Regions from separate parts of the Priestia sp. D3YE.R1 genome, predicted to be linked through region 1. Evidence: riboswitches for the same ligand, from Rfam matches in the RefSeq annotation. Region 1 holds a riboswitch; each other region holds the start of a gene.
What was found. A riboswitch is a leader RNA that binds a small molecule or an ion and turns the genes downstream of it on or off. The one in region 1 is predicted to bind S-adenosylmethionine.
Positions count from the first base shown of each region.

Region 2: another riboswitch for S-adenosylmethionine. It lies ahead of ACOZIR_RS15755 (bifunctional homocysteine S-methyltransferase/methylenetetrahydrofolate reductase); the one in region 1 lies ahead of ACOZIR_RS23210 (phosphoadenylyl-sulfate reductase).
Region 3: another riboswitch for S-adenosylmethionine. It lies ahead of ACOZIR_RS15295 (hypothetical protein); the one in region 1 lies ahead of ACOZIR_RS23210 (phosphoadenylyl-sulfate reductase).

Region 1 covers NZ_JBLTHW010000004.1:292,422-297,007, reverse strand. Annotated here, with positions in the region: gene sat (sulfate adenylyltransferase) at 1-295, opposite strand, end outside; gene ACOZIR_RS23215 (inorganic phosphate transporter) at 348-1,427, opposite strand; gene ACOZIR_RS23210 (phosphoadenylyl-sulfate reductase) at 1,447-2,160, opposite strand; SAM riboswitch class I at 2,415-2,517, opposite strand; gene cdaS (sporulation-specific diadenylate cyclase CdaS) at 2,831-3,457, shown strand; gene ACOZIR_RS23200 (VOC family protein) at 3,555-3,938, shown strand; gene ACOZIR_RS23195 (potassium channel family protein) at 4,006-4,586, shown strand, end outside.
Region 2 covers NZ_JBLTHW010000002.1:702,787-707,372, forward strand. Annotated here, with positions in the region: gene metH (methionine synthase) at 1-1,211, opposite strand, end outside; gene ACOZIR_RS15755 (bifunctional homocysteine S-methyltransferase/methylenetetrahydrofolate reductase) at 1,212-3,050, opposite strand; SAM riboswitch class I at 3,158-3,264, opposite strand; gene ACOZIR_RS15760 (amino acid/polyamine transporter II) at 3,609-4,586, shown strand, end outside.
Region 3 covers NZ_JBLTHW010000002.1:608,445-613,030, forward strand. Annotated here, with positions in the region: gene ACOZIR_RS15280 (methyl-accepting chemotaxis protein) at 1-44, shown strand, start outside; partial or broken gene ACOZIR_RS15285 (GNAT family N-acetyltransferase) at 251-756, shown strand; gene ACOZIR_RS15290 (M20 peptidase aminoacylase family protein) at 804-1,958, shown strand; SAM riboswitch class I at 2,021-2,122, shown strand; gene ACOZIR_RS15295 (hypothetical protein) at 2,191-2,433, shown strand; gene ACOZIR_RS15300 (M20/M25/M40 family metallo-hydrolase) at 2,899-4,512, shown strand; gene ACOZIR_RS15305 (VOC family protein) at 4,531-4,586, opposite strand, start outside.

The sequences.
Region 1 (4,586 bases):
GAACTAGCTTTACTTTGTCGCCAATGTTTAATTCTTTAGCTTGCTCTTCTGTTACGGGAAGAGTAATAGGAATACTCCATACAGTTCCATCTGCTAGACGCATATTTTCAACAACTGATTGATAATCTTTCTCTCCTAAAAACCCTGTAATTGGGCTGTAAGCACCAATTCCAATTAGTTCTAAATCACTTAGGGCCATGTTGTCTACTTCAATTTCTTTTGTTAGTGAAGTGTAGTCATATGTTGGTTGATATAAATTAATTAATTCTCCACCGTGTGCTTGAATTGTTGTCATTTTGTAAAATCCTCCTTAAGTAATTAACGCAATATAATAAAAAGCACTTGAATCACGCAGTCATTTTTTCTTTTTCCGACTGCAAGCTTGCTCTTTTTCTTCTAGTCGTTCTAGCTAAGCTTAGAACACCTGCTGTGGCAATGCAGCCACTAGCTAGCACCACAAATGAATATAAGTCGCTTTCAAGTACTAATTTCACAAGAACATATGAGATTACGAGTGAAAATACAGGGGATACCACCCAAACCTTTAACATTTGAATGACCACTTCGCGCTGTTCTTTCGTAAATCCCGTTTTCGCTGCCCCTATTCCAATAATAGAAGATGTAGTGACCTGTGTAAGCGGTACTGGCAAACCAAAAAGTGAAGCTGCTGTAACAAGAGAAGCACCAGTACCCGAGATAATACAACCTTCTCCTACAGAATAGCGAGTAATTTTTTTTCCGTTTGTTTCAATAACTCGGCCTCCTAATAAAAGAGCTCCAAGCGCCACTGCCAATCCTCCTGATATGACACCCGTTGTAGCATCCATTAATCCAGCTCCTACCAGCGGACCGACAGCATTTGCCACGTTATTCATTCCAGCTGAGAAGGCTTCAAAGAATCCCGTCGCTATAACTAAAATCGTTAAAACTCTTTTCCAATTTCCCTCTGCTTCCTTTTTATAGGCTCTGCGTTTCATCACTTTTCCAATCAAAAAAGCAATGACAAATGAAACCAGCGGAACAATAATCCAAAAAGACATTACAACTAAAAGTTTTTCCACATACAGAGATTGATAAGCTACTCCTACTCCAACAACTGAGCCAACCGTTACTTCACTTGTTGATAGAGGGATACCAATTAAATTTGCGAAAAAGAGTGACAGCGTTGCAGCAGCCAGAATGATAATAACTAATTCTACTGACAGCAATTTTTCAGGTATGATACCTGAACTGATAGTTTTTACCACCTCACCGCCTCCGATAATGGCTCCGAGCACAATACCTACAGCACAGATGAAAAGGGCTACTCTTCGCTTTTTAATCGCACCGGAGCCGTATGAAACGCCCATAGCAGCTGCTGCACCGCTTGCCCCAATATTCATTGCAAAAAAAAGTGCAATGATAAAGGCAACATATAAAAGCATCATTTATTCAGCTCTTTCGTATTTAAGATTCGTGTAATCCGCATTCAACTTTTTGTGTACCTGCCCATCTTCCTGAACGTAAATCGTCTACATTGTAGGCAGGTGCGGTACAGGGCTCACAGCCGATACTTGGGTATCCTTGATCATGAAGTTTGTTATATGGTAAATCATGCTTATACACATAGCGCCAAACCTCTTTCCAAGACCAATGAATTAACGGGCAGACTTTAACTTTCTTGAATTTCTCATCTTTATTAAAATAATTCGTGTTGGCACGAGATTCAGACTGCTCGCGTCTCAAACCAGAAATCCACGCATCATAAGGAGCAAGAGATTCCCTTAGCGGGATGATTTTTCGAATTTGACAGCATAGGTTAGGCTGACTCTTCCAAAGCTCATCTCCATGTTTCTCGGCTTGTTCTGCAAGCGTTAAATCCGGTTTTTTAATATGAATACGCAAATCAGGAAAGCGTTCTTTAATTGCATCAATCACTTCATATGTTTCTTTAAAATGAACGCCCGTATCTAAAAAGACAATTTCAGCATCTTTTTTCACTTTTGAAATTAAATCAATTAACACGATCCCTTCGATCCCAAAGCTTGATGCATAAATGATTGAATCTCCGTAGGTATCATACGCCCACTGCAATGCTGAAAGGGCTCCTTTTGTTTCATCTTCACTGTCGAACTCTGGAAATGTATCATTCCAGTTTTCGTACGTATATAAGTCTGCCATTTTCTTCACTCCAATTCTTAGTTATCCGCGTTATCCAATAAAAAAAGACGGTTTTACCCACTAGAATTGGATAAAACCGCCTCTAGTGTGTCTAGTCAGCGAAACTATTTACTTCTTACTTTGCTTCGACGTGTTCAAAGATTTGTATTAAGTCGGGGGTTACAGTCACTAGTTTCCCTACTCAAATTATCGCTTGCGCTATATCAAAATAAAAAGTCTTCCGTATTGAAAGACTGGGTAGGCAATAGATTTTCACCTTATCTTTCAAAATGATACACACTTTGCTGGAATTAGCACCTTGCTAAGCAGGTTGCCGGGGTTCAGCGGGCCAGATCCCTCCACCACTCTTGATAAGCATTTTTTAAAAATTTTAGCATATTTAGAATATTTGTCAACATTAAAAATCATATATCCGATAAGAAAACTATACTTTAAATTCACAGAAATATCTATACTTTTATTTAAAACAACATATGTAAATTTAACCCAAATGTGAACATATCAGTTTATAAAACGCTTTCTTTTTTCTCCAACTTTTGATGTTCTCTTACTAAATAAAATGCAAAACCTCTCTATAAAATTAATAACGGATTTATAAGCTTTACGGATAATTCATCCGCATTAGCACACATTACAGATAACACTGACTGACAGATAGGAGCTATATACGATGGAGAGACAATCCTTTCAATTAGACGATACAATTAAAAATAATGTGCAAACATATTTACAGCAGATTTCAACTGAAGCCTCTAATTTAATTAAACATTTAGACACGAGTGATCATTGTATCCTATGTGATTTTGAGGAGATGAGAAGGTTATTTCAAGATGTTCAAGCTACGGCCGCCTCTTATTACTTGCGTCATTACTTATCGCCTTATACATTTGAATATGCTGCTCTGTCCTTAGCTATTCATAACCTCTCTGAGAAACGTCATGGCGCCTTAATTGTCATTGAACGGGAACAAAATGTAGATCCTCTTATTCAAAAAGGAATACCTATTCAAGCTCCTGTCAGCGCTACGCTAGTTGAGACACTGTTCTATCCAGGGACACCCTTACATGACGGAGCCGTCCTAATTAGAAATAATCAGCTTATTTCAGCTGCTAATGTTTTACCTCTCTCGTCTATTATTTCAACGAACAAAAAATTGGGAACACGTCACCGTGCAGCCATTGGAATGTCGGAAAAATCGGATGCATTAATTTTAGTTGTATCCGAAGAAACAGGTAAAATTTCGTTTGCTCTTGATGGAAGCCTCTATCCTATTCACTCCAGCAAAAATATGATTTAAGGGCTCTTTCCTGATAAGCAGCCCTATCTTGACTTCTCTATCCTTTCTCTTTAATATATTTCATAGTTTTTACATACTATAGATACGGGTGATGCATATGGCAATTTTAAAATTTGAACATGTAGGCGTTCAAGTAAAGAATATAGAAGAATCTATTGAGTTTTATACACAAAAAGTGGGATTAGAGCTCATCGAAACACTACCACATACCGATCCGTCTTTGAAGCTAGCTTTTCTAGGCTTAGAAGGCAATGTAATCGTAGAGTTAATTCAAGGGTATAACTCAAGCTTACCGAATGAAGGTAAAGTTCATCATTTTGCGCTGGCAGTAGACGGAATTGAAGAGGAGTTTGAGCGTTTAAAATCAGCAGGCGTTTCATTTGTGGAAGAAAACATTGTAACTTTGCCAAATGGAGCAAGATACTTATTTTTCTACGGTCCAGACAAAGAATGGATTGAATATTACGAAGTAAAAAGATAAAGATATCTTATACCTTCAGTAAAAAATGGTCATACTGTGGCTATGACTAATCACTGGAGGTTTTTTTATGATGGAATGGCTATTATTTCGACTTTTTCGTCGTTCTATTTTAGTGCGGCTTCTTTTTATTATCGGCTGCCTTGTTTTACTTTTTGGCATGCTTATACATTTCTTAGAGCCGCAAACGTTTGGGAATGTGTTTGAAGGAATTTGGTGGGTTATTATTACAATCTCTACTATAGGGTACGGTGATTTTGCTCCCACCACTACAATTGGAAGGTTAGCTGCAATTATTTTAGTCCTGATTGGAACGGGATTTATTACTACTTATTTTGTCACGCTTTCTAAAATTGCTGTTTCCGCTGAGAGCGCTTATTTGGAAGGGAATTTAAAGTTTTATGGAAAAGATCACTTCATCATTGTTGGGTGGAATGAGCGCGCCAAACTCGTATTAGAGTCTTATCGCGACGCATTTCATAAAGAAGACATTGTTCTTATCGACGACTCTCTGACTAAAAACCCCATGATCTGTGATCGCGTTCATTTTATTAAAGGAAGTCCCTCTCACTATGAGGTATTAGAACTTGCCAATGCTCGGTACGCAAAAAAAGTGCTGATTACTGCGGATCAGCATAAGACAGAAGAATA
Region 2 (4,586 bases), on a different contig from region 1:
TTCACTTTTTTTACAACTTCTTGAATAAATTCCTCCATGTCTTCCATTTCTTCACGGTCTGGATCTGCTAAGCAAATATCGATAACGTGAGCACCATTTTTAACTTGAGCACGCGCAATTTCAGATGCTTCTTCAATTTTTCCTTCCGCAATCAGACGCTTGAACTTGCGAGAACCGATTACATTCGTACGTTCTCCCACAAAAAGAGGGCGCATAGAATCGTCATATACAAGTGGTTCAATACCGGTGACAGCATGGTTATGCTCGGAGCGATCAAGCGAACGAGGCGCAACCTCTTTTACCGCTTCAACCAGTGCTTTAATATGAGCAGGCGTTGTACCACAGCATCCGCCTACAAAGTTCAGCCAGCCTTTATCAGCAAACCCTTTAATTTTTTGAGCAAGCAGCTCAGGGGATTCATGATAATTGCCTTCTTCATCCGGAAGTCCAGCGTTTGGATAACAGCTAACTGCTGAAGTAGCTAGGTTTGAAAGAGAGCGAATATGATCTGTCATAAATTCAGGGCCTGTCGCGCAGTTAAGTCCGACTGAAAGAGGCTTCATGTGTTCCAGTGATAAGTAAAAAGATTCGATATCTTGACCAGCGAGAGTTGTTCCCATAGGCTCAATTGTTCCTGAAATCATAATCGGAACTTCTATTTTTAGTTTTTCAAACGCCGCTGTAATACCTAAAAATGCGGCTTTTACGTTCAGCATGTCTTGGCAGGTTTCGACTAGAAGTAAGTCAACGCCGCCGTCTAACAAACCCCGAACTTGCTCTTCGTACGATTCTACTAGCTCAGGGAATGTAATACCTCCGGTAACAGAGAGAGTTTTAGTGGTAGGACCGATAGCTCCAGCTACGAACCTAGGCCATTCGGGAGTTGAATATTTATCGCGGGCTGCACAAGCAAGCTTCACAGCTTCGATATTCAATTCATACGCCAAGTGGCCTAAATCGTATTCATCAAGTACGGTAGATGTTGAGCCAAACGTATTGGTTTCAATGATGTCAGCACCTGCTGCAAAGTACTCTTCATGAATGCGCTGAATCACATGAGGCGCTGTACGGGTCAAATATTCGTTACAGCCTTCATATTCTTCGCCGCCAAAATCTTCAGCGGTTAAATCAGCATCTTGAATCATCGTTCCCATTGCTCCATCGATGACGAGTATTCGCTTCTTTAGTTGTTGTTCGATAAGTGAGCTCATTTATATCTTCCTTTCTGATGTAACGAGTTGCTTGTCATGAATATAGCGTGTTAGAATTTCGGTCATTTCATAGCGCATAAACGGCGTAATTAAGTAAATACCGTCAAATAACTCATATGCTGTATCAATTAAGTTTTTTGCAATCGCAAGGCCTTCGACTTCGCCGCGAATCCGGTCATTTCCCGTTGCGTCCATGCGTTCTAGAATATCTTCTGATAATTTAATTCCAGGTACTTCATGGTGAATAAATCGAGCATTTCTTGCGCTTGTTAACGGCATGATCCCGATGTATACCGGTGTTGTTAAATGTTTGGTTGCTTCATATACCTCTTCAATTTGCTTAGTTGAATAGAGAGGTTGAGTAATGAAATAGTGAGCCCCGCAGTCGATTTTCTTTTCCAAACGCTGAACGGCTCGGTCTAAGTGACGCACGTTTGGGTTAAAGGCAGCTGCAATGGAAAAATTGGTTTTTTGACCAAGCGGTTTGCCGGAATAAGATAGTCCTTCATTAAACTGAGCAATTAAACTAATCAAGTCAAATGAAGATAAATCGTAGACCGAAGTGGCGCCAGGGAAATCGCCAACTTTTGACGGATCACCGGTAATTGCAAGCACTTGATTCATTCCTAACGTATGAAGTCCCATTAAATGAGACTGAAGTCCAATTAAATTTCGGTCGCGACAGGTAATATGAATAAGCGGTCGTGCTTTTGTTTCTTGCTGCATCAGTGTTGCCATTGCTAAGTTGCTGATGCGAGGTGAGGCTAGAGAATTATCAGCTAATGTAATAGCATCTACTCCGACTTTATCAAGTGCTTTTGCGCCTTCTAAAAATTTCGTCGGACCAAGCTGTTTAGGAGGATCTAGCTCAACGATAACCGAGCGGCGTTTCTTCACAATTTCGTGCATATGAGGTTTATCCTGCTGCTCACGCTCTTGAACCGTAACGGCTGGTCTCATTTTAACGACTTTGCTTGTAATCGGAGGCAGGTCTTTTAAAGCAGACGACATTGCGCGTACGTGAGCTGGTGTTGTACCGCAGCATCCTCCAATTAAGCGAACCCCTTGTTCGCGGAATAAACGCGCGCTTTCTACAAAGTAGTCTTCATTCGTTTCATATTCCAGCTTTCCTTCCACATACGCCGGAAGGCTGGCGTTAGGGTAAGCAGATAAGAAAGCACGATCGGGAAGCGGTACTTCTTCAAGAGACTGAATCATATGATAAGGACCTAAACGGCAGTTAAGTCCGACAACATCTGCTCCTAACTCTTCTAATTCTTTTAATGCATCTGCTAAAGGACGGCCATCTTGCAGTACGCCGATATCATGCAGGGAAACGTGGGTAATAATAGGCTTATCCGTTTCTTTTCTCGCCAGGGTAAGAACGGTCTTTAATTCTTCAAAATCATAGTATGTTTCAAATAAAAGGCCATCCACGCCTTCATTTAAAAGCCAAAACATTTGTTCACGAATGCTTCGCTTAACCTCTTCTAAACTAATAGCGTTTTTTTGGAAAGAACGAATTCCGCCGAGTGTACCAACTACGTAAGCCTGATCTTTTGCAGCTTGTTTCGCTAATTTTACACCAGCAACATTGATATCTTTGACTGAATCTTCTAATCCATAACGGGCAAGTTTTTGATAATTAGCAGCGTACGTATTTGTTTGAATAACGTTTGCACCAGCTTCTACATAGGCTCTGTGAATACGAGAAACCTCTTCTGGTTTGGTGATGTTTAGTTCTTCAAAGCAGCTGTCAATACCGTGTGAGTAAAGGAGGGTACCAGTGGCACCATCCCCAATTAAAATTTTAGACTTTAAATCTTCAAGTAACCCCATGTCAAAACCTCCTTAAATTGTTCCGCTTCTATTTCACGAGTGATTCGTTTTATGCAATATGCCGATAAAATAGAAAAAGTCTTCTTAAGAAGAAGACTTTTTTCGCCTTCTTATCTTCCAAGCAATAAATTGCTTGCTGGATTTAGCACCATGTCTCTAACGACTGGTTGCTGAGGTTTCAAAGGGCCAGTCCCTCCACCTCTCATGATAAGAATCAATTGTATATAATTGAAACATATTTTTTTAAATAGAAAGAATACTTATTTAATAATTTATCTGATTTTTAGAAATTATACAACAGTAAATTGTGAATTTCCAGCAAATATTGAGGAAAATTTAAAAGCTAAAGGGAAAATATCCGTATATTTTGTTTGAAAATGACTGTTATGTTAGGGGTTAAGGAGTTTTTTGTGAGAAATACAAAAAGAAAATGAAAAATAAAAAATAAACGAAAAGGCACCAGCGCTGGGAGATGCGTCGATTTATACGTAAAAAGGCTCGTCTTTTTTTTATCGCTTCTACATATAGTGAACTATGAAGGGTAGAAGGGTGATGGGCATGAAAAGGTGGAAACTCACGCTGCAGGTTGCTGCTACGTATGTAGGCACCGTTGTAGGAGCCGGTTTTGCAACAGGCAAGGAAATCGTTCAATTTTTTACACAGTACGGGGAACTTGGAATGGTTGGAATTTTGGTCAGCGGCTTGTTTTTTATTTGGCTAGGTTCGAAAATGATGCTGCTTTCGCACGCAATTGGGGCTTCTTCTTATCAGCAGCTTAATACATATTTATTTGGTGATGTGCTTGGAAAAGTTGTAAACGGTGTAATGATTGTCATTTTATTTGGAGTAACTTCAGTCATGCTAGCGAGTACGGGGGCAATAGGAAAAGAACAGTTCGGGCTGTGGCCTCCTGTTGGGATGATTTTTACAATTGTTTTAACTTATATATTTATCGCAAGGGGAATTAACGGTATTTTAATGGTTAATTCTCTTGTTGTCCCGATGATGCTTTCATTTGCTTTTATCATTTTTGTGCCAAATATCAGCTATTTCTCACTGATTCAAACGAAGCCGGATTTAACGCTCGTCACACAGTGGAAGTGGGCGGTTAGTCCCTTTTTATACATTTCCCTAAATCTAGCTTTGGCTCAGGCCGTTTTGGTTCCATTAGGAAGTTCCGTGAAAGATAGGAGCGTGATTAAAAAAGGGGCCGTAATAGGAGGATGCGTACTTACGTTTATGCTTGTTTCTACTCATCTTGCCCTTTCCAATTTGCCTTATTCATTTCAACTTGATATTCCGATGAGTGCCGTTGTTAAAAATATCTCAGCGTGGGTGAATGTTTTATTTACGGTAGTTGTGTTAGGCGAGATTTTTACTACATTGATTGGAAATGTATTTGGAATCGCTAAGCAGCTTCAGTCATTTCTTCCCTTGAATGATAAACAAGCTTTTGCGTTTATTATCTTGGCTTGCTTTATTATTGGACAATTCGGATATGCCCAGCTTCTTGGGCTTCTGTATCCAATATTTGGC
Region 3 (4,586 bases), on a different contig from region 1:
TGACGTTGGCCGCTAATTTAAAATCTACGGTAAGTGAGTCCTGAAGTCTATCTTGATATGTACGTAATACGCGCAGTTTTCTACGTGTATTTGTTTTATTTATACCCTTTATAGAAAACGATAAATAGAATTGACACGTTATAAAAGCAGCTGTATAGTGAGTACGCAAGGCGGCAGTCTGTCTTTTTTAATTCTTAGTAAACTTATAAGTTAAATAAAATATTTAAGCACTACATAAGGAGACGAAGAGATGAAAAATGAATTCCGTTTGGCAACAAATGAAGACGCAGATAGCTTATTGAACTTAACTCTACAAGCATATAAGCCTATTCGAGAGCTAGGCATTCCTTTCTTAGCAGCTACTGCTGATCTTGCTCTCGTTAAGAAAAATATTTCTCAAAACCTTTGCTATGTATATGAAGAAGAGAAAAGAATCGCTGCTACTGTGTCGATACGAATGCCTTGGGAGAACATCCAGGTCTGTTTGCTGTTCCGCATCTTTGGTGGTTTGCAGTAGACCCGTCGTTTGCCAGGCAAGGCGTTGGATCTAAGCTGCTGCGTCTAGTAGAGGAAGAGGTAATAAAAAATACGTTTAAATCACCAGGTGTGTCTTTAGGAACAGCAAAAGAACATCCTTGGTTAGTTGAAATGTATGAACGAAAAGGATATGTTCAAGCTAAAGAAAAGCACCTTGCAGAAGACTATACGACCGTATTTCTTTATAAAAAACTCAATGAGGTACCCTCTTTATCGTAAAAGATAGAGAAGTTCTCCAAATTAAGAAATGTGAAAGAGTGATAAATATGACAGATCAATTACTACTAAATACGCTGATAGACATACGCCGTGAGCTGCACCGGTTTCCAGAGCTTTCAATGAAAGAATATGAAACAACTAAACGTATTAAAAAGTGGTTAAAGCACTATGATATTTCTATAGCAGATGTATTCCAATTAGACGTAGGAGCAGTAGCGGAAATCGCGGGAGGAAAGCCGGGACCTACTATCGCAATTCGAGCTGATATTGATGCGCTGCCAATTGAAGAAAAAACCAATCTGCCATTTGCATCTAAAGTAAACGGTGTTATGCACGCATGCGGCCATGATTTTCATACGGCTTCTATAATCGGAGCAGCCATTCTTCTTAAAGAACGTCAGCAGGAGCTTTGCGGTACGGTTCGATTTATCTTTCAACCGGCCGAAGAAACGGCTTCCGGGGCAAAAATGCTAGTTGAAAAAGGTGTGCTCGACGGAGTAGAAGCGATATTTGGGATGCATAACAAACCGGATCTTCCTGTAGGAACCATTGGTATCAAATCGGGACCTTTAATGGCAAGTGTTGATCGTTTTGAAATTGACGTCAAAGGAGTAGGAGGTCACGCGGGTATTCCAGAAAAAACAGTAGATCCGATTGCTGCTGCTGGTCAAATCGTGACTAGTTTACAAACCATTGTCAGCCGTAATCTCAGCCCATTTCAAAATGTTGTTGTCAGCATAACTCAAATTCATGGAGGGAGCTCGTGGAACGTCATTCCTGACAAAGTAACGCTTGAAGGAACGGTGCGTACCTTTCAAGAAGAAGCGAGAGAAAAAATACCGGCTCTTATGAAACGAACTGCTGAAGGGATTGGAGCAGCTTTCGGGGCTTCAGTAGACGTTAAATGGTATCCATATCTTCCTGTAGTAAACAATGATGATACGCTGGAAAAACTGGCTATTAACGCTGCAGAGGATCTTAGTTATCAAGTCGTAGAAGCTGAACAATCGCCTGGAGGAGAAGATTTTGCCGTATATCAGCAGCATGTACCAGGATTTTTTGTATGGATGGGTACAGCTGGAGAATATGAATGGCACCATCCTTCTTTTTCATTAAATGAAGAGGCGTTACTTGTAGCAGCTTCTTATTTTGCTAATCTAAGTTTTCATTTTTTGAATTCATTCCATTACCCGAAAAATTAAAATATTTTTATTTTTCTATTTACGCGGATGAAATTGTTTGATAAAATAAATTTTAAATTAAAAAGTTATCACGAGTGGACGAGAGATCTGGCTCTTTGACTCCACAGCAACCTACGAATGTAAGGTGCTCCTACCAGCAAAGCATGTGCTTTGGGTGATAAAACGGGTGAAAAACTCATTTTGCATCAAAGCAAAATGAGTTTTTTTTATTTTTCTAAAAGGAGAGGGTTTTATGAGTCATACAGCAGTAGCAGCACATACAGGAGAGAAAGCATTAAAGGAAGCCGTGAAATTATTAGGAAAGCATTATGAAGTAGCTTATCGTGAATTAGAAACATTTTACGAAATTGTGGTCGAAAACCAAGTTCGTACATATGCTGTAGGCATAGATATTAAAGATGTACAAAAAGCAAATGAACTAGAAATTTATTCATCATGCTGTTCCAAGCTTGAGCGAGTAGGCTGTCTGTTATAGAAGTCTTCTCGCGCCTCTATTTTTAAAGTGTTTTTAAATAGAAAGCATGTTTTTTGACAATCGAAGAATCTGGTGGGTATAATCATTACTCACTAAGTTTTAAAATTAATCATAAATTGTCGAAATTTTTACACAAATTAAAGGTTACATTCGAAATGAATTGTGGTATGTTATAAAACAAGAATATTTTATGAAAGGAGCATTGAAATGGAAATGTCTCTTGAACATGGGAACGATGCAGGAAGCGAACAGCTTATTGATCGTATCCTAGACTTTTTAGAAGATGACGAAAAGTAAAAAAAGAGTGTGCGGTGCTAGCCCTAGCCGCGCACTCTTTTTTTATCATGTGCGTCAAGGCAGCGCATACTATGATACATAGGGATAGAATGAAAGGGTCTCTGTCAAAGGGATTGACGAATCGTTTTGTTTGATGGAAAATTTAGAAAAAGGAAAGAGATGAAGGGTATGTCGAACAAAACATCTTTGTATCAAACAAAAGAACAGTTAAAGAAGCTTGTAAGCGAATTGGTTTCTATACCTAGCGTGACAGGAACGATGGCAGAAGTGGAAATGGCTGAATCGATAGCGTCTTATTTATTGAAGCTGCCTTACTTTCACAAAAACGAGCAAGTCGAGCTTCATTCAACAGGAGATGGGCGATCGATTGTCACAGCTTTTGTTGAAGGGAAAAATAAGAATAAAACAGTTGTATTAGTAAGTCATTACGATGTAGTGGATGTACAAGATTATGGACAGTGGAAAAAGGATGCTTTTCACGCTGATACGTTAACGAGTACTTTTTATAACCATATGGAACAAGTTCCGGCGCACGTACAAAAAGATATGATAAAAGGAGACTGGCTTTTTGGCCGAGGAACGATGGACATGAAAGCAGGCATTGCCCTGCATATCAGTATGATTGAACGAGCATGCAACGGGGAGTTTGACGGAAACATCCTGCTGCTGTCAGTGCCAGATGAAGAAGTAAATTCGCTCGGAATGAGAAAAGCAGTGCCTGTTCTTTTAGAACTTGCGCGCAAACATCAGCTGGATTTTTCTCTCATGCTAAATGCAGAACCAGTGTTCAGCCGCTATCCTGGAGATCAAACGAATTATGTGTACTCAGGATCGATTGGCAAGATCATGCCAAGCTTCTTGTGTTATGGAAAAGAAACTCACGTAGGGGAACCGCTAGCTGGTTTGAATGCTAATTTACTAGCTTCTTATTTAACAAAAGAAATAGAATTAAACGTTGATTTTTGCGAAAAAGTAAGAGATGAAACGAGTCCACCTCCTACGGTGCTGATACAAAAAGATTTAAAAGAAGAGTATTCAGTTCAAGTTCCGCACTCTGCCGTTGTATTGTTTAATTTATTTATGTTAAACCGCTCTCTTAAAGAGGTGACAGATCTGCTGTTGAAATCGGCTCACAAAGCGGCTTTGAATGTAAAAAAACATTATAATAAAGCCGCTAGGCAGTATGCTGCGGGAATGGAGGGTTCATCTCTTGAAGTGAACGTATGGACGTATGAAGAACTTTATACTCATGCAGTCAAACAGCACGGTGAAAAATATGTGCAAGAAATGGAAGAAGCACTTTTGGCACAAGAAGATGATGACAGAAATAAAACCATTAAATTAGTAAACACTTTAGCTGGTTTATGTAAAGAAGCAGCTCCGATGATGGTCTTATTTTTTACCCCGCCTTTTTATCCGGCCGTTTGTTCACATGATGATCCGTTTGTACAAGGGATTTTGTCAAACGTACAGGAAACTGCCAAAGAGCAATTTCAGGTGGAGCTAGTTGAACAAAGTTATTTTGGGGGAATTTCGGATTTAAGCTATGCCAGCCTGCAGCATCCGCTTCATACATTTAACACGTTAGTAGCAAACATGCCGCTATGGAATAAAGGGTATCATATCCCGCTAGAAGAGCTAGAGGAGCTGAAGATGCCGGTGCTGAATATTGGACCGCTGGGAAGAGATGCGCACCAATGGACCGAAAGATTAGACGTTCAGTATTCCTTTGAAATTTTGCCTCACTTCATTTATCAAGCTATAAAAGAAGCACAGAAATAAACATCCGCTTGCGGATGTTTATTTGTTGAATTTAAAAGAAGCTCCTTGTACGGTAATTTGTTGCGATGTTAGAG